Regions from separate parts of the Leclercia pneumoniae genome, predicted to be linked through region 1. Evidence: predicted binding sites of a transcription regulator. Region 1 holds the regulator's gene; each other region holds the start of a gene.
The links. Region 1 encodes Fur, which represses iron uptake genes when iron is present. Its sites were predicted from a motif close to ATAATAATGAGAACNACTATCAA; they were not measured.
Positions count from the first base shown of each region.

Region 2: exbB (tol-pal system-associated acyl-CoA thioesterase) is a predicted target of Fur. The motif match lies at 2,185-2,207, and genes of this name have one in related genera.
Region 3: feoA (ferrous iron transporter A) is a predicted target of Fur. The motif match lies at 3,206-3,228, and genes of this name have one in related genera.

Region 1 covers NZ_CP071383.1:1,232,726-1,239,238, reverse strand. Annotated here, with positions in the region: gene kdpE (two-component system response regulator KdpE) at 1-54, shown strand, start outside; gene pgm (phosphoglucomutase (alpha-D-glucose-1,6-bisphosphate-dependent)) at 119-1,759, opposite strand; gene seqA (replication initiation negative regulator SeqA) at 1,784-2,326, opposite strand; gene ybfF (esterase) at 2,510-3,283, shown strand; gene ybfE (LexA regulated protein) at 3,425-3,712, shown strand; gene fldA (flavodoxin FldA) at 3,868-4,398, shown strand; gene fur (ferric iron uptake transcriptional regulator) at 4,690-5,136, shown strand; gene chiQ (ChiQ/YbfN family lipoprotein) at 5,247-5,576, opposite strand; gene chiP (chitoporin ChiP) at 5,609-6,513, opposite strand, start outside.
Region 2 covers NZ_CP071383.1:3,623,475-3,629,987, reverse strand. Annotated here, with positions in the region: gene JZ655_RS17595 (AraC family transcriptional regulator) at 1-3, shown strand, start outside; gene yghB (DedA family general envelope maintenance protein YghB) at 31-690, opposite strand; gene metC (cystathionine beta-lyase) at 832-2,019, opposite strand; gene exbB (tol-pal system-associated acyl-CoA thioesterase) at 2,269-3,000, shown strand; gene exbD (TonB system transport protein ExbD) at 3,005-3,430, shown strand; gene JZ655_RS17570 (SDR family oxidoreductase) at 3,712-4,608, opposite strand; gene JZ655_RS17565 (cytoplasmic protein) at 4,759-5,196, opposite strand; gene JZ655_RS17560 (hypothetical protein) at 5,198-5,602, opposite strand; gene JZ655_RS17555 (ESA_00282 family adhesion-associated protein) at 5,704-6,207, shown strand; gene JZ655_RS17550 (TIGR00645 family protein) at 6,290-6,513, shown strand, end outside.
Region 3 covers NZ_CP071383.1:3,971,746-3,978,258, reverse strand. Annotated here, with positions in the region: gene JZ655_RS19385 (YdgH/BhsA/McbA-like domain containing protein) at 36-305, shown strand; gene feoC ([Fe-S]-dependent transcriptional repressor FeoC) at 342-578, opposite strand; gene feoB (Fe(2+) transporter permease subunit FeoB) at 589-2,907, opposite strand; gene feoA (ferrous iron transporter A) at 2,938-3,165, opposite strand; gene JZ655_RS19365 (Tex family protein) at 3,469-5,796, opposite strand; gene greB (transcription elongation factor GreB) at 5,884-6,357, opposite strand.

The sequences.
Region 1 (6,513 bases):
CGCCCGCGCCATCTGTTAACTGAAACCGGGGTCGGGTATCGCTTTTTGCTCTGATCGCAGGCCATAAAAAAACCCGGTGGCGCGACCGCCTACCGGGTATGTTTTCCGCCTTCCGCTATCAGGCGTTTTTCAGCACTTCGCTCACGATCTCTACCGCTTCTTTCTCAATCAGCTTACGGTGTTCGTCGCCGAGGAAGCTTTCGCAGTAAATTTTATACGCATCTTCCGTGCCGGACGGACGCGCCGCGAACCAGCCGTTTTCCGTCATCACCTTCAGGCCGCCAATAGAGGCGCCGTTGCCCGGGGCCGCAGTCAGACGGGCGGTGATCGGGTCACCCGCCAGGGTATCTGCGCTCACCTGCTCCGGAGAGAGTTTAGAGAGCGCCGCTTTCTGGGCAGAGGTTGCGCTCGCCTGGATGCGGTTATAGCTCGGTGCGCCAAAGCGTGCCGCCAGTTCGTTATAGTGCTCCTGCGGGTTTTTACCGGTAACCGCGGTAATTTCGGCAGCCAGCAGGCACATGATGATGCCGTCTTTATCGGTCGACCACGGGGTGCCATCGAAACGCAGGAAAGAGGCCCCTGCGCTCTCTTCGCCACCGAAGCCGAAGCTACCGTCATGCAGACCATCCACGAACCATTTGAAGCCTACCGGAACTTCGACCAGGTTGCGGCCGAGGTCGTTCACCACCCGGTCGATCATGGCGGAGGAGACCAGCGTCTTACCAACGGCGACCTCTTTGCCCCACTGTGGACGGTGCTGGAACAGGTAGTTAATCGCCACCGCCAGGTAGTGGTTCGGATTCATCAGCCCAGCCGGGGTGACGATGCCGTGGCGGTCATAATCCGGGTCGTTAGCGAAGGCCAGAGCGAACTTGTCGCGCAGCGCCAGCAGCCCCGCCATCGCACACTCCGATGAGCAGTCCATACGGATTGCGCCGTCTTTATCCAGGTGCATAAAGCGGAAGGTTTGATCGACCTGATCGTTAACCAGGGTCAGATCCAGCTTGTAAAACTCGGCGATACGTTTCCAGTATTCAATACCGGAGCCGCCGAGCGGATCGACGCCCAGCTTCAGGCCCGCTTTCTGGATAGCCGCCATATCGAGGATATCCGCCAGCCCTTCAACGAAGGGTTGCACCAGATCCTGCTCTTTCACGTGGCCAGAGGCCATCGCCGCGTCCAGAGAGATACGCTTCACGCCTTTCAGACCATCGGCCAGCAGCGCGTTAGCACGATCTTCCACCACTTTGGTGACGTTGGTGTCAGCCGGGCCACCATTAGGTGGGTTATATTTGATACCGCCATCTTCCGGCGGGTTATGCGACGGGGTGATGACGATACCATCGGCCTGCGCCCCGCCCTTTTTGTTATGCACCAGAATGGCGTTGGAGACGGCAGGGGTCGGCGTATAGCCGTTATTTTCCTGCACGATCACGTCTACGCCGTTGGCAGCCAGCACCTCCAGCACGGAGATAAATGCGGGCTCAGAGAGCGCATGGGTGTCTTTACCCACGTAGCATGGACCGGTTACACCATTTTTGGCGCGCTCTTCCGCGATGGCCTGGGCAATGGCCAGAATGTGTGGTTCGTTAAAACTGTGGCGCGCCGCGCTGCCGCGGTGACCAGACGTACCAAACTTCACTGCGTGTTCTGCGTTGCCCACCTGAGGCTTCAGCACATAGTACTGAGATGTCAGTTGAGCGACGTTAATCAAATCGCTTTGTTGTGCAGGCTGACCCGCACGAGTGTGATTTGCCATTGCCTGATCCTTCCAATGCAAGGGTTAGATTGTACCGCAAACCTTATCAGTCAATTCCGCCGGGAACTGCATGGACTGCATGATATGTTCGATCATGCTGCGCTTGCGTCCCGTGTTGGTATTGGTGATGACCCAGTACGGCGTACCAGGAACATGTTTGGGCTTAGTTTGATTGCCATTCTGCAACAGGGTCTGCTCGTCGCCCGCGAAGTAGACGCGGGTGCGGCCATGCAGAGATTCTGTTGCGTCAGCGAATGCCTTGTTATCCAGTGAATACAGTGTAGACAGCACCAGCATAAAGCGGTTGACGGCTTTCTTTTGTTCCGCGTATTCGTCCGAGAGCAGGAGCTCGCGCATCGCGCGCACTCTGTCTTTTGCCGGGGTATTCGGCTTTTCTTGCGCAGGCGCAGAAGGCAGGCGCACTTCTTTGGTGGCCGGAGCGGCAGACAGGGTGGCATTAGAAACTTTCAGCATGCGCCGTAAAATGTCGGACGCGCTCTCGCCGATATGCCGGGTCTGGCTGGCAATATAGTGATAGAGCTCGTCATCAACTTCGATTGTTTTCATCTTAATCCAGTGCGATATCTTATCTGAATACAAGTCGTTGGGAGTATAAGGTCTAAACCCAACAGCGGATAGCGTCAAACCTGAGTGGCGGCAAAAGTCAGATTAAACTGTTTCCTTGCAGCCGGGCGGCAGAATGGTCAACATAATACCCTAACCTGACATCCGTAAAAAAAGAACTTTGCCATGAAATTAAATACCCGAGCGCAATCTGCACAATCGCCGCACAATAATTCTCCCGTTGTTCTGGTTCACGGTCTGTTTGGTAGCCTGGATAACCTGGGCGTGCTGGCGCGGGATTTAGTCACCGATCACGATATCCTGCAGGTGGATATGCGTAACCACGGTCAGTCGCCTCGTTCCTCTGAAATGACCTACGCCGCGATGGCTCAGGATCTGCTGGACACGCTGGATGCGCACAACATTGAGAAAGCCGTATTGATTGGCCACTCGATGGGCGGCAAAGCGGTGATGGCGCTGACGGCGCTGGCCCCGGAACGCATTGCGGGGCTGGTGGTCATTGATGTGGCGCCGGTTAATTATCAAGTACGTCGTCATGATGAGATCTTTGCTGCTATCAATGCGGTCACGGACGCAGCGGTGACGACACGCCAGCAGGCCGCTGCGATTATGCGCCAGCATCTCGATGAAGAGGGGGTGGTGCAGTTCTTGCTGAAATCCTTTATTGATGGCGCCTGGCGCTTCGATGTTGCTGTGTTGTGGGATCAATATGCCAATATTGTGGGCTGGCAGACCGTTCCGGTCTGGCCGCATCCGACGCTCTTTATTTGCGGTGGCAACTCACCTTACGTTACCGAGGCTTACCGTGAAGCACTTCTGGCGCAATTCCCTCAGGCCCGGGCGCATGTCATTGCGGGGGCAGGACACTGGGTTCATGCTGAAAAACCTGATGCCGTGCTACGTGCCATCCGTCGTTACCTCGCTGAAGGCGAGAATTGATTAAAAAATTGATTAAAAAGAAAGCGACCGGTCGTCTGGGGGCGACCAGTCGTTGGCGTGCTGTTTTCGGTGATGTATGATGGCGCGCTTATCGCCCGGGCTTTAGCAGGGCGTCTTTGTTTCCCCCGAAGTCTCAAAATCATGGCCAAAGAACAAACGGACCGCACGACACTAGATCTGTTCGCGAATGAGCGTCGCCCGGGACGACCGAAAACCAATCCGCTTTCGCGCGATGAACAGCTGCGCATCAATAAGCGCAACCAACTTAAACGCGATAAAAGTCGTGGGCTTAAACGCGTCGAGTTAAAATTGAACGCTGACGCCGTAGATGCCCTGAACGAACTGGCCGCGGCCCGGGAGATGAGCCGTAGCGAACTTATCGAAGAGATGCTGATGCTGCAGCTGGAACAGCTGCACGGCAAAGCCTAAGTCAGAAAAATCCCCTTCTTCTTGTTTTCATGTAGCACAGAGTGCAGTCCTGCGCGATAGCAGTTTCCGCAGGCTTCTCTGTTCTGCTATGATTGCCCTTATCCGTGGACAATTTGCGCCACCATACTATTAAGTTTCAAGAGGTTATTTTACTCATGGCTATCATCGGCATTTTTTTCGGCAGCGACACCGGTAACACGGAAAACATCGCAAAAAACATTCAAAAACAGTTGGGTAAAGACGTTGCCGATGTTCATGACATAGCTAAAAGCAGCAAAGAAGATCTGGAAGGCTACGATATTCTGCTGCTGGGCATCCCGACCTGGTACTACGGCGAAGCGCAGTGTGACTGGGATGACTTCTTCCCGTCCCTCGAAGAGGTAGACTTCACCGGTAAGCTGGTTGCCCTCTTCGGCTGTGGGGATCAGGAAGACTACGCAGAGTACTTCTGCGATGCCCTGGGTACGATTCGCGACATCATCGAACCACGCGGCGCCGTGATCGTGGGTCACTGGCCAACGGCGGGCTATCACTTCGAAGCCTCTAAAGGTCTGGCGGATGATAATAACTTTGTGGGCCTGGCCATCGATGAAGATCGTCAGCCAGAGCTGACCGCAGAGCGCGTTGATAAATGGGTTAAGCAGATTCGTGAAGAGCTGCAGCTCGACGCCATTATCAATGCCTGATTGCAATACAGCGCAGCGATGACGCTGCGCTGTATTGATAGGTAATATCAATCAAAATAATTGCTACAAATTTTTAACTTTTGCTTTCATACCTGTACAATGATCCAGGTCAAACGGGGTAGCTTGATAACAACTTTGTTGGCAGCACCACGTTTTTATAAGCATACTTTGCTTGAGGCTTGCAGTTTTCATTTAAGCATGGCAGTTCTATAATGAGACGCATTATCTCAACTGCATTTTCTGTCACTTCTCTGTTTGAAGTGAATCGTTTAGCAACAGGACAGATTCCGCATGACTGACAACAATACCGCATTAAAGAAGGCCGGGCTGAAAGTCACGCTTCCTCGTCTTAAAATTTTGGAAGTACTTCAGGAACCGGTAAACCATCATGTCAGTGCGGAAGACTTATATAAACGTCTTATCGACATGGGCGAAGAGATTGGTCTGGCTACCGTTTATCGTGTTCTGAACCAGTTTGATGACGCCGGCATTGTAACCCGTCACAATTTCGAAGGCGGCAAGTCTGTTTTCGAACTGACTCAGCAGCACCATCACGATCACCTGATTTGCCTGGATTGCGGCAAAGTGATCGAATTCAGTGATGATTCCATCGAATTACGTCAGCGCGAAATCGCCGCTCGTCATGGCATTCGTCTGACCAACCACAGCCTCTACCTGTATGGTCACTGTGCTGAAGGCGATTGCCGCGAAGACGATCACGCGCACGACGCCCGTTAATCACTTCTCGTACTCTGAGCCAACCTGACGGTTGGCTTTTTTTTGCCCATCAGAAGGCAAAAAAAACCGGTGCCGCAGATGAATGCGCCACCGGGTATGATAACAACCACTTACTGTGCGTTGTTGTTACGTATTTCCTGCCAGATTTTATCGCAGCGTTTTGCCACTTCCTGATCGTTACCTGTTTTACGCGCCTGTATACAGGCCTGATAATCCATTACGCGAACGTTCTCCTGCGTAGCAAACTGTTCATGTGCTTTCTCTTTCCTTAGCACGTTCAGCACGCTCTGGCAGGCCTCCAGTTTTTCCGGGGAGCCTTGCGCCGTATTAATACAGGCGCTGTAAGCCTCTTTCAGGCGTGAATCCTCTTTCTGTGCCGGAGAGTGGGCGCAAGCCGCCAGCCCCGAGGCCAGCACGGCCACAAGAACCATTTTTTTCAACATACTCTTTGCTCCAGTCTGCGCGATGCGCATCAGAAAATGGTGAACGGTGCGATAACCATAAACTTCACGTCACGCTCATCCTGGAAGATGTTGCCATAGCCACCAGCGTAGCTCGGAATGTCGGAGTGGTTGTCGTACTGGGTGAAGTGCAGCTTAAACATGGTGCCTTTCGCACGCCCATCCTGCAGGGTATAAATCGCGTCCAGACTGTAAGCAGACTCTTTCAGACGGTAGTTAGGATCGTAATAGGCGTCTGGGGTCGCCATATCGCCCGGTTTTACATCCCAGGCGTAAGCATAAGATGCTCCCACCGCCCAGCCTGGCAGGTTCCAGTTTTTCAGATCATACATAGCGCCAAAGAAGATTGCTTTTTCGCCATCGGCGTTGAAGTCAGAACGGTTATCCCACCATACGTCCAGTCGACCATTAGAGGAGGCGTAGGTTGGCGTCATACGTTGCAGGAAGTAACCCTGCTGCCCGTCGGCCTTCACATAGGTCCCTTCGAGGCGTAAATCCACCTGCCCTACCTTGTAGCCGAAGGTAAGCGCCTGCAGCCATGCGGTGCCATCATAAATATCGTTAACGCTGCCGTCGCTGACTTTATCGCGCGTACCGTAGAACTGATAAGTGGTGGTCAGTGGGCCGCCGATAATATCCAGTTTGTAGCTGGCTTTGGCGAAGTACTGATCGATATAGCCTTCCGCCTGGCCAAATGCCGCTTCCAGCACCAGGTTATTTTTGAAGTCATATTTCGCGCCGAAGGAGTGAAGATAATCCACTTTGGTGGTTTTATCATTTTGATAAAACTTATCCATTTCGATGTGCCACGGCGATTTATATTCGTTCGTCCACATGTAAGAGAAGCTCAACGCACCGGCATCACCGTAATCAAAGTTGGCTCCGGCCTCGGCACCCTGATAGGTACCGGGCATAA
Region 2 (6,513 bases), 2.0 Mb from region 1:
TAACACCCTCTCCTGTTGGAGAGGGCGACATCAGGCGCGGCAGTATTTTTTGCGGATCACCACGACCAGGGTACCGATTAAGCCCGCCACCAGAAGAAACAGAGGCAGAATCATCAGGAAGGTCATCACCTGATCTTCGTGTCGTTTCACGAATGGAATCATGCTCAGGGCATAGCCAAAGGTGGTGACGACCCCAACCCACAGCAGGGCACTTAACCAGTTAAAGAACTGGAAACGGCGATTCGACAGGCCTGAGATCCCCGCCATCGTCGGCAACAGGGTGCGGACAAAGGCCAGAAAACGCCCGGCCAGCAAGGCCAGCAGGCCATGTCGATCAAACATGCAGGTGGCGCGCTGGTGATATTTATGTGGCAACTGCGCCAGCCAACTCTTCACAACCCGTGTATTGCCCAGCCAGCGACCTTGCAGATAGCTCAGCCAACAGCCGAGGCTGGCGGCGGAGGTCAAAATCACCATCGTGGGGGCGAAGTCCATAACGCCTTTGCCAATTAGCGCGCCTGCCAGAAGCAGCAGGCTGTCACCGGGTAAAAACGAGGCTGGCAGCAATCCATTTTCGAGAAACAGCGTTGCGAACATAACAAAATAGACAATCCCGACGATATGCGGGTCTGCCAGCGCTGCAAAATCGTGTTGCCAGAGCGCGGCAATAATTTCCTGGATGACAGCCATGGACTTTCCTGTGGAACAGCATGTATCGGTCTATTGTACTCCCATTTTCGCGCGCGGGGGTTGATCCCGGGCGCAACAAATACAGACATTTCTGCTGGTGGTGTGCAAAAAGAGGTCCAGGAGTCGTTTACAGCCCGCACTCTACACGATGCGCTCGAATCCTGCTGCTAAATCGGCAATTAAATCGTCCACGCTTTCCAGCCCAATGTGCAGACGGATCAGGGTGCCGGTAAAGTCGACATCGCCGCCGGGCCGCAGTGCCTGGATCTGCTCTGGCTGGTTTGGCAGGATCAATGATTCAAAGCCGCCCCAGGAGTAGGCCATGCTGAACAGCGTAAAGTTATCCAGGTAGTTAGCCAGCTCGTCGTCAGTCAGCCGTTTTTTCAATATAAAGGAGAAGAGGCCGCTACTGCCCGTAAAGTCACGTTGCCAAAACTCATGGCCCACGCTGCCCGGCAGTGCCGGATGGTTGACCCGCTCAACTTGCGGATGTCGCGCCAGCCACTGTGCCACCAACAGGCTACTTTCATGGTGCTGACGCAGGCGCACCGCAAGCGTACGCAGGCCACGGCTGGTCATATAGGCGGTATCGGCATCGACCATCTGCCCCATCAGATAGGCATTTTCGCGCAACTGTGCCCAGCAGCGTTCATTGGCGACTGCCGTGCCAATCATGCCGTCGGAATGTCCAATCAGGTATTTCGTGGCGGCCTGGATAGAGATATCGATACCGAAGTCCAGGGCCTTAAACAGCACTCCCGCCGCCCAGGTGTTATCAATCATGATAATGGCATCAGGCGCTTTACTGCGCACCGCCTTCACGATGGCGGGAACATCATGTACTTCCATGGTGATGGATCCCGGCGATTCCAGGAATACGATGCGCGTATTCGGTTGAATACGTTCCGCAATCCCCGCCCCGATGGAGGGATCAAACCAGTCGGTAGTCACTCCCAGCTTGCTCAGAATTTTGGTACAGAAGTCCTGACTCGGCTCGTAGGCGGTATTGGTCATCAGGATGTGATCACCCTGTTCGACAAACGCCAGTATCGTGTTGGCCACGGCCGCCGCGCCGCAGGGGAAGAGGGCACAACCTGCGCCGCCTTCCAGTTCGCACATGGCTTCCTGCAATGAGAAGTGGGTCAGGGTGCCGCGGCGTCCATAAAACAGCTCACCGTTGGCACGGTTACGGGTGGCCTGTTTTTTGGCCTCGACGGTATCGAAGACTAAAGAGGAGGCGCGCTGAATGACGCTGTTAACGGAGCCGAGGGTATATTTTTTACTGCGTCCCGCCTGAACGAGGGCGGTATCAAGATGCTTCTCTGTCATGTTCGCGCAACCTGTTTTATACGTCTGGACGTCCAGACTATCATGAAAGTAAAAGTGTGTGCCTTCTTGCTGGAAGAATAAACAGATAATTTTTTAAAATAGGGCGATGAAAGTTTTCCCTGCGTAAGCGCAAGGAAAAAACGGGCAAATTCATGCAGTATGCAAATACTAATGAGAACTACTATCAATTCGGAGATATTTTGATATTATTATGCTCAGAATTTGTGATTTGCGTCCTGGAGATACAGAGTGGGTAATAATTTGATGCAGACGGACCTCTCCGTCTGGGGCATGTACCATCATGCTGACATCGTGGTTAAGATTGTGATGATCGGCCTGATTCTGGCGTCCGTTGTCACCTGGGCCATCTTCTTCAGCAAGAGCGTGGAGCTCATCAGCCAGAAGCGTCGCCTTAAGCGCGAACAGCAGCAGCTGGCTGAAGCCCGCTCTCTGGACCAGGCCAGCGATATGACCTCCGCCTTCCACGCGAAAAGCCTGACCAGCCTTCTGGTTAATGAAGCTCAGAACGAGCTGGAACTCTCTGCAGGCAGTGAAGATAACGAAGGTATTAAAGAGCGTACAGGTTTCCGCCTGGAACGTCGCGTTGCTGCCGTGGGCCGTCATATGGGACGCGGTAACGGCTATCTGGCGACCATCGGGGCGATTTCGCCGTTCGTAGGTCTGTTCGGTACCGTCTGGGGCATCATGAACAGCTTTATCGGTATCGCTCAAACCCAGACCACTAACCTGGCGGTGGTAGCACCGGGTATCGCAGAAGCGCTGCTGGCTACGGCTATCGGTCTGGTTGCGGCAATCCCGGCCGTGGTTATCTATAACGTCTTTGCCCGCATGATTGGCAGCTACAAAGCCACGCTGGGCGATGTCGCCGCACAGGTTCTGCTGCTGCAAAGCCGTGACCTGGACCTCAACGCCAGCAATGTTAAGCCGGTACATTCCTCGTCGAAACTGCGTGTAGGTTGATTGTATGGCGATGCGTCTTAATGAAAATCTGGACGATAACGGTGAAATGCATGAAATCAACGTAACGCCGTTCATCGACGTTATGCTGGTTCTGCTTATTATCTTCATGGTTGCTGCGCCGCTGGCGACGGTAGACGTGAAGGTGAATCTGCCGGCCTCCTCCAGCCAGCCGCAGCCGCGTCCGGAAAAACCGATCTACCTGTCCGTTAAGGCAGATAAATCGATGTTCCTGGGCAATGACCCGGTGACCGATGCGTCTGTGATCCCGGCGCTCGACGCGCTGACGCAGGGCAAGAAAGACACGACGGTCTTCTTCCGCGCCGATAAAACCGTCGACTATGAAACCATGATGAAGGTAATGGACACGCTGCACCAGGCGGGTTATCTGAAGATTGGTCTGGTCGGCGAAGAGAAAACGGCAGCGAAATAAAAGTAAAAAGGCAACGTCAGTTGCCTTTTTACTTATCAGCTTCCTCTCCCCGTGGGAGAGGGCTGGGGTGAGGGCATCAGTCCGCACAGAACCCAAAACAAAAGGCAACGTCAGTTGCCTTTTTGCATATCAGCTCCCTCTCCCTGTGGGAGAGGGCTGGGGTGAGGGCATCAGCCCGCACAGAAGCCATAACAAAAAGGCAACGTCAGTTGCCTTTTTGCGTATCAGCTCCCTCTCCCTGTGGGAGAGGGCCGGGGTGAGGGCATCAGCCCGCAGAGGGGTTATGCCAGATGTTCCCCGCCGCATACCCCATGCACTTCTGCGGTAACATAGCTAGATTCCTGACTTGCCAGATAAACATATACCGGCGCCAGCTCTGCCGGCTGACCGGCACGTTTCATCGGCGTTTGCTGACCAAACTGCGGGATTTTCTCCTGCGGCTGGCCGCCACAAATCTGCAGCGCTGTCCAGATTGGACCCGGTGCCACCACGTTCACGCGAATCCCTTTCTCAGCCACCTGCTTCGCCAGCCCGCGGCTGTAGTTAAGGATCGCCGCCTTGGTAGAGGCGTAATCCAACAGGTGTGGACTTGGCTGATAAGCCTGGATAGAGGAGGTAGTAATGATGCTCGCACCGGCTGGCAACAGCGGCAGCGCCTCCTGCGTGATGTAAAAGAGGGCCAGCACGTTCACCGCGTAGGTCTCTTTAAATTGTTGGGTAGTCAGGTCGGCAATGTCCTCGACCGCCGTCTGTTTCCCCGCGACCAGCGCCAGCACGTCCAGTCCGCCCAGCGCCTCATGCGCTTTATGCACTAGCGAGCGGGCAAAGCTCTCATCGCTCAAATCGCCGGGTAACAGCACCGCTTTGCGGCCAGCCTCTTCAATCAGCTGCTTAACTTGCTGCGCATCCTCTTCTTCGGCAGGCAGATAGTTAATCGCCACATCCGCCCCTTCACGCGCGTAAGCAATGGCGGCAGCACGCCCGATGCCGGAGTCGCCCCCTGTCACCAGTGCCTTACGATTCTGAAGTCGGCCGCTGCCTTTATAGCTCTGCTCACCGCAATCGGGTACCGGATCCATTTTCGACTGAACGCCCGGCGCAGGCTGCTTCTGCTGCGGATACTCGCCGGTGTAGTACTGGGTGGTTGGGTCCTGAAGTTCGGTTTGATTCTTAGCCATAACTGCGCTCCTTGTTTGCGTAGAGAGAATCTAAGCTTAGGAGAATCAACTGCACTCTGAGAAATATTCAGGATAATCCTTAAGTTTTTTTACAACGGGAAGCGAAGCGGTAGACGTTAGTCGGGCGAGTGGGTGACGCAGAAAAGGTGGTCAGACAGGGTCGTTTTGCTGATGCTTTGCCAGATACTCCTCGTCGAGCGCGACGGTAGTGACGCAAGAGGCGCGATAGCCCCCATCAGCAAGTTTACGCGTAATGCGCAGGGTGGCCGTTTCGCGGGCCAGCAGATACTGATAGTTGCTCTCCAGTCGGGCCATAATTTTATCTTTCAGCGCGGGCTGGCGTTCAATTATGGCGCTGAGAGTGGCGCCGTAGATCTCTTCTTTGACCTGCAGGGGATAAATTTCCCGACGATTATGCCACTTCAGACGAACCAGCGCGGCCGGAATCGATACCAGTTCTTTGGCGATGCGCGCCATCTCTTCATTTTTGATCATTTTAAGCGTGTCGAGATTCTGCTTTAAGATAAACTCGTCGCTATTTTTATCATCTAAAGTCAAATATACATTGTTATTATCAACTTCTTTCATTTTATTCGTCCTCAAGTTGATAAAAAAGGGGCGTTTCCTTTTCGCAGGTAATTAAATTAAGCCAAATTTCATTACCCGCTTCATTTATTTCTTCGGTCTTTTCCGCCAATATTTGACTTAGTTCCTGCGCGTCAATTTCCCCTTCAGCTTGCAGGTCGTTTAGCAGGCGGGCAAAGGTCTCGATTTTAAAAACGCGAAATAAACGGTCTTTAATATGACGGTCATGCTCTTCCAGCAACATATTGCGTGACTGACCATTGCGGGTTACGCCAATTAATATATCTGGCGCATAATCAGCGAGCGTTCTTTTCCCCTTAGTTAAATTAGCGTCAGTTTCTGCTTCCGCCTGTTTCGGCTCCACTGAAGAAATGTGAAACCTGGACGGAACCAGATTCTCAGGCAGCATTTATATGTCCTTTAAATTCAACGGGGTGAGGTTGTTCGAAGCGTGAGATTCGTTGACAATAACATGAGGCAAATTTAAAATCAAAAAAAATGGAGCCTCTCATGAACAGCATTTTTTATACTGTCATTACATTGTTATTGCTTACTGCGGTTGTTCTTGTATTGATGCGCGATTTCAATAAAAGCAGCGATGATGCAGTCGGGCAGGCCTCGCCGCCGCCGCCGCCTCTGTCCAAAGAGGAGGGGGAGGACCATTTTTCGCTGTTAATGAATGCCATTACCCCGGTGTGGTATTGGCGGGTTAATCATGAATATATTGATTTTCTCCATGCCACAATTAAACGAATGAACATGGCGGAATTAAATAGTATTCCCGGCTTGTTTGACGCTCAACGCCGTTGTAGCGATCTCAACTCGGCGGTCTACAAATATTACGATAATATCAAAAAGCGCTGCCTGAACGGAGAAAAGGTCTCCCACTCCGATCTCGATGTGCTGAACCTGCGCCAGTGTTTCCGCGAATTTAGCATGGAGGCTTATCCGGCACTGGTGGTGCTGGTGTGGCCGGAATACCAGCGCCCGATGGTTAAGCCTGAGCATGTGTAAGGTCTTTATCGTTTAGTTGTTGCATACGAATTGCCTCCTTGCGATATACTGCACGCTGGTTTTTTTTCGCGGACAGGATCCTATGGAACGCTTTTTCGAAAACGCAATGTATGCTTCCCGCTGGTTATTAGCCCCGGTCTATTTTGGCCTTTCGCTGGCGTTAATTGCCCTCGGTATTAAATTCTTTCAGGAAATCTTTCACGTCCTGCCCCATATTTTCAGCGTCGCCGAATCCGATCTGATCCTTGTTCTGTTATCGCTGGTGGACATGACCCTGGTGGGCGGTCTGCTGGTGATGGTGATGTT
Region 3 (6,513 bases), 1.7 Mb from region 1:
CTATCAAAACAACAATTTCTTTGGGAGTTATGACTATGAAACTTGTTACAGGTATTGTTACATCTCTGGTTATCGGGTCACTTTCTTTTGGCGTCTTTGCGGCACAGGAGCTGGAAAAAGACAAAGCGAAAGAGATGAATTTGACCAAAGTCGGTGAGATTTCAACGTCTGACACCACGGCGCCAATGGACGCTAAAAAAGAGCTTTCACAGAAAGCGGACGAAATGGGCGGAAAATATTTTGTGGTTACCAGCGCCAATAAAGATACGAAAAACGTACGCGCAACCGCAGAAGTCTTTAAGTAAGCGAGGCGAGCCGGGCAGTGATGCCCGGCTTCCTGATTAACGCAGTGCCCACCACTCTCTGAGGCAGGCTTTCCCTTCGGGGCAACTTTTACAGCTGCCGGAGAGGCAATTTTCGCGCTCCTCCTGAATACGTACTGCTTTACCCATCGCCTCAAGACGGTGCAGCATGGCATCCACCAGCGCCTGCGGGGTATGCAGACGAAGACCGATCTGTTTCGCCTCCATTCTTCCCTGGAGCGCCAGTAAATCCCGAACGTCAATCATCGATGCCATATTGCGCTCCTTAGTGGCAACTTTCTGCCGGGCTGTCGCAGCAGTGAGCCGGCGTTTTACGTGTCGCCAGTAGGTTAATATCCACACGACTGCGCGCCCGGCGCAGCATGCCAAGCAGTACCACGTTGAACAACACCACCGCCAGAATAGAGACCAGGCTGAACTGCGGATGCTGGCTGAAATTGACCGTCTGATAGAAGAGCGTAGAGAGCGAATACGCGATGTTCAGCCCCCACAGTACGGAGAAGCCCATCCAGCCGCGGCTGGACTCGCGGGCAATCGCCCCCATAACCGAGATGCACGGAATATAGAGCAGAACGAAGATCAGATAGCTGTAGGCGGCCGAGGCGCTGCCAAATTTCTCGCTCATCACGCCCATGGCGCCGGTCGCCATTTCACCGTCGCCTTTGCTGGCTTCGATGGGGTTGGCCAGCACGCTCAGGCTGAAGGTCTCTTTCAGGCTCTGCCAGGTTTCATCCACGGCGCTGTACAGCTCGTCACCGAGGTGAAATTCCGCCGGGTTAAAGGCCTCTTCCTGAATGTTTTCGGCAGTGTAGAGCGTGTTCAGTGTTCCGACGACCACCTCTTTAGCCATCGCACCGGTAAACAGCCCAACGGTGGCCTGCCAGTTATCCTCATGCACACCGATGGGTTTGAACAGCGGCGTGATGACGCGGCTGACGGAGGCCAGCGCGGAGTCGTTGATGTTATCGGCCGCTTTTCCGCTGAGGGTGAAGCTATTCAGGGCGCTAAGGAAAATACTGACCACCACGATCACTTTACCGGCGCGCACCACGAAGCCTTTAAGACGCTGCCAGGTTTGAATCAACAGGCTTTTCAGGTGCGGGACGTGGTAGACCGGCAACTCCATCACGAAGGGCGACGCTTCGCCACGCATAATGGTGTGCTTCAGCATCAGGCCGGTAAGAATAGCCATCACAATCCCGAGCACGTACAGCGAGAAGACCACCAGCGCTCCCTGCTGGCCGAAGAACGCCGCCGCAAAGACGGCGAAAATCGCCAGACGCGCGCCGCAGGACATAAAGGGTGCCATCATGATGGTCATCAGACGTTCACGTGGCGCATCCAGGGTTCGCGCCCCCATCACCGACGGGACGTTACAGCCGAAGCCGACAATCAGCGGCACGAAGGATTTGCCCGGCAGACCCAGCGCCTGCATCAGACGGTCCATCACAAAAGCCGCGCGGGCCATGTAGCCAGAGTCCTCCAGGAAGGAGAGGAACAGATACATCATGCCAATCTGGGGAACCAGCGGCAGAACGGTGTTGATCCCGCCGCCAATCCCCTGGGCGAGGAAAATGGTCAGCCATTCGGGGAAGTGCAGGGTGTAGCCGAGCCATTGCAAACCGTGAATGAAGATTGCCACCGAGCCGACGTCAAACAGCGGTTGCAGCGCCCCGCCAATGTTGATTGCCAGCAAGAACATCAAATACATCACCAGCAGGAAGACGGGCAGACCGAGGAAGCGGTTGAGGATAATGCGATCTACCGCAGCGGTGAAGCGGCTGGGCTCAGCGGTCAGGGTATTGCTAACCACTTCGCAGACGGCGGCGATACTCTGATAGCGGGCATCGGCGATATGCAGGGCCGGGTCATCCAGCTCTTCGCTGAGATGGGCCAGCGACGCCTCCAGTTTTTGGGCGGCATTGCCGGCAAAGGCGCGGCTGTAGATATCTCCTTCCAGCATCTGCAGACCAAGCCAGCGGCGCTGTTTTTGCGGCATCGTCGGGTCCATGAATTGCGCCAGCCGATCGGCTTCGCGCAGTAGCGGGCGAGGGTAATGCACCAGCTCAAGGTCACTGTTTTTCTGGTGACGGTCAATGGCCAGCTTCAGGGCATCGATACCACGACCACGGGTAGAGATAAGCGGCACCACCGGGCAGCCGAGGCGCGCGGCCAGCGCGTCGATATCGATGCGGACTTTCTGTTTCTCCGCAATATCGAGCATGTTCAGCGCCACCACGCAGGGTATCCCAAGCTCCAGCAGCTGTAATGTCAGATAGAGATTGCGCTCGAGGTTAGAGGCATCCACCACGTTAATCAGTAAATCCGCATCGCCGCTCAAAATATAGTGACAAGCTATTTGTTCATCGAGCGAGGTTTGCGACGAGATAGTGGTAAGAGAATAGGTACCCGGCAGGTCAACCAGAGTGACATTATTATCCGTCGTCGAAAATTGTCCCTCTTTTCGTTCAACCGTAACGCCCGCCCAGTTTCCCACGCGCTGACGTGCGCCAGTTAATTGATTAAATAATGTGGTTTTGCCGGAATTTGGATTGCCAATTAAGCCAATGGTTAATTTATTCATTTTTCAAAACTCGTGGTGACGGCTGGCGGATTATTGAGGCATGGCTTCGACTTCAATGAATGCGAGATCTTTTTTGCGCAGCACCAGGTTCACCCGGCGCGTCTCGATATGTATGGGATCGCCCAGAGGTGCTACCCGCACGACCTGGAACGAGGACCCCGGCAACATGCCCAATGACAGGAGTTTCTGTCGATAAGCCGGGCTGATTTCACGCGTGAATCCGGTGATCTTCCATGCACTGTCTGGAGTGAATTGCATAGTGCCTACTTACACTGAGGTGAAATAATAAACAGATGCAATGATAATGAGAATGGTTACTACCAGCAATATTCAAACTGTGACGAAATGTGCATAGCGCTATTAATTTGCGGGCTGTTTGACCTTGCTCAATATTTAATGAATATTCGATTCGTGGGAAAAATGACTTATTTGTTAATGGAGTGATAAATTACAGTTTAATAACGGATGTGCAATCGGTTTCAGAATGAAATAAAGGGTGAGGAATAAAGCAATACTATTACAGGATTAAATACCCTCTCCGGCTGGAGAGGGTAGAGAGGTTTAGCGTTTTTTACCCAGGGCTGCCGCCAGGGCATCCATCATCGCGCTATTACCCGCCGGCTGTGCGTCACGCCCGCGCGGTTTCGCCGCTTTGGCTGCCGGACGCTGCTGATCGCGAGCGCCGCCGTTGCCACGGCGCGCGTTGGTCTCGCCCGGCTGCTCATCCAGACGCATGGTCAGGGCAATACGCTTGCGCTGCAGATCCACTTCCAGCACCTTCACTTTCACGATGTCGCCTGCTTTGACTACGGTGTGCGGGTCTTCCACGAACTTATCCGCCAGCGAAGAGATGTGAACCAGGCCATCCTGATGGACGCCAATATCTACAAACGCGCCAAAGTTGGTGACGTTGGTTACCGCGCCTTCCAGCACCATGCCCGGCAGCAGGTCGTTCATGGTCTCGACGCCGTCGGCAAAGGTGGCGGTTTTAAATTCAGGACGCGGGTCACGGCCCGGTTTTTCCAGCTCTTTGATGATGTCGGTGACCGTCGGCACGCCGAACTGCTCGTCGGTGAAATCGACGGCCTTCAGGTTGCGCAGCGCGCTGTTGTCGCCCATCAGATCTTTCAGCGCCTGCTGGGTGGCGGCCAGAATACGCTCCACAACCGGGTAGGCTTCCGGGTGAACGGTGGAGGCATCGAGCGGGTTGTCGCCGTGGTTAATACGCAGGAAGCCCGCGCACTGCTCAAAAGCTTTAGGCCCCAGGCGGCTGACCTTCAGTAACTGCTGACGATTCTGGAACTGGCCGTTCTCGTCACGCCAGGCGACGATGTTTTGCGCCATCATGCGGGTTAAGCCTGCCACGCGGGTCAGGAGAGGAACCGAGGCGGTGTTCAGGTCTACGCCAACGGCGTTTACGCAGTCTTCCACCACCGCATCCAGCTTACGCGCCAGCTGCGTCTGGCTGACGTCGTGTTGATACTGGCCCACGCCGATGGATTTCGGGTCAATCTTCACCAGCTCCGCCAGCGGATCCTGCAGACGACGGGCGATAGAGACCGCACCGCGCAGAGAAACGTCCAGATCCGGGAACTCCTGGGCCGCCAGTTCAGATGCGGAATAGACGGAGGCGCCCGCCTCGCTGACGATCACTTTCTGCGCCGTCACTTTCGGGAACTGCTTCTGCACGTCAAGGTAGAAACGCTCGGTTTCACGCGACGCCGTGCCGTTGCCAATCGCCACCAGCTCGACGTTATATTTCTCGCACAGGGCGGCCACCGCAACGGCGGCTTTCGCGGCCTGGCCGGTATGTGGATAGATGGTATCGGTGGCAACCAGCTTGCCGGTGCCGTCAACCACGGCCACTTTCACGCCGGTACGCAGACCCGGATCGAGACCCATGGTCGCGCGCAGGCCAGCAGGCGCAGCCATCAGCAGGTCGTGCAGGTTACGGGCGAAGACGTTGATCGCCTCGTCTTCCGCGCGTTCGCGCACGGTGCCCATCAGTTCGGTTTCGAGGTGCATTAAGATCTTGATGCGCCAGGTCCAGCTCACCACGTTTTTGCGCCAGCTGTCCGCCGGGGCGTTGTTCAGGCGAAGATTGAGGTGATCGGCAATGATCTGCTCGCAATGGCTCTCTTTTGGCGGCTCGTCAAACTGCGGGTCAGCATTCAGGGAGAGTTGCAGCACACCTTCGTTGCGGCCGCGGAACATCGCCAGCGCACGGTGAGAAGGGGCGGTAGCAATCGGCTCATGGTGATCGAAGTAGTCGCGGAATTTCGCGCCTTCTTCCTCTTTCCCTGCCACCACGGTGGCAACAATGTGGGCATTCTTCCAGAGATAATCACGCACCCTGGCGAGCAGGGCGGCATCTTCGGCAAAACGCTCCATCAGAATGTAGCGTGCTCCGTCGAGCGCGGCCTTGGTATCCGCCACCCCTTTGTCGGCGTCGATAAATTTGGCGGCTTCTGTTTCCGGGTCATGCGAGGGGTCGTTCCACAGCAGATCGGCCAGCGGCTCAAGGCCCGCTTCGATCGCAATCTGCCCACGCGTGCGGCGCTTCGGTTTGTAGGGCAGATAGAGATCTTCTAATTCCGTTTTGCTCAGGGTGCCATTGATGGCTTTTTCCAGATCGCTGGTCAGCTTTCCCTGTTCGCCGATGGATTTCAGGATCGCCTGACGTCGGTCTTCCAGTTCGCGAAGGTAGCCCAGACGGGTCTCCAGGTTACGCAACTGGGTATCATCCAGGCCGCCGGTGACTTCCTTACGATAACGTGCAATAAACGGCACGGTGTTCCCTTCGTCAAGCAGGCGAACGGCAGCTTCTACCTGTTCGGCTCTGGCCTGAATATCACCCGCAATAATGCGGCAGAGCGACTCTTTCATCATGATTGGTTCATCTTGTGGATCAAAAATCAGGGGGATAGTTATACGGGCTGGCACCGCAAAATGCCAGCCGGGGAGGGTGCTCTCGGACTATTTAACGTACTGGATCTCATTCACGTACCAGCTCGCTTCACCCGCAGGGGTGTGGACGATGGCGATATCCCCTACCTCTTTTTTCAACAGCGCGCGGGCCATGGGGGAGTCGATGGAGATGTAATCCTTACGACCAAAAATTTCATCGTAGCCGACAATGCGAAAACGCTTGAGATCGCCGTCGTCGTTTTCAATTTCAACCCAGGCGCCAAAGAAGACTTTGCCCTCCTGCTGGGGGGAGTAATCGACGATTTTCAGGTTCTCCAGGCATTTGGTCAGGTAACGCACCCGGCGGTCGATTTCGCGTAACCGCTTTTTGTTGTACTGGTAGTCCGCATTTTCACTGCGATCGCCCAGGCTAGCCGCCCAGGTCACTTTTTTAGTCACTTCCGGGCGCTCTTCGCGCCACAGGGTATCCAGCTCTTTCTTGAGGTTCTCATACCCTTCGCGGGTGATCAGGGGCGTTTTCATCATCTTGCCTTACTACCTGGCCTGTCTCATTTACGCACATTAGGTATCACTGAGCGTAACAGACAGGATTAATAATGATTTATGTGATGGATTATGCAGATAAGCTGCTGTTAAATATGCTTTGTAACAATTTCGACTAGAATTTATACCAGAATT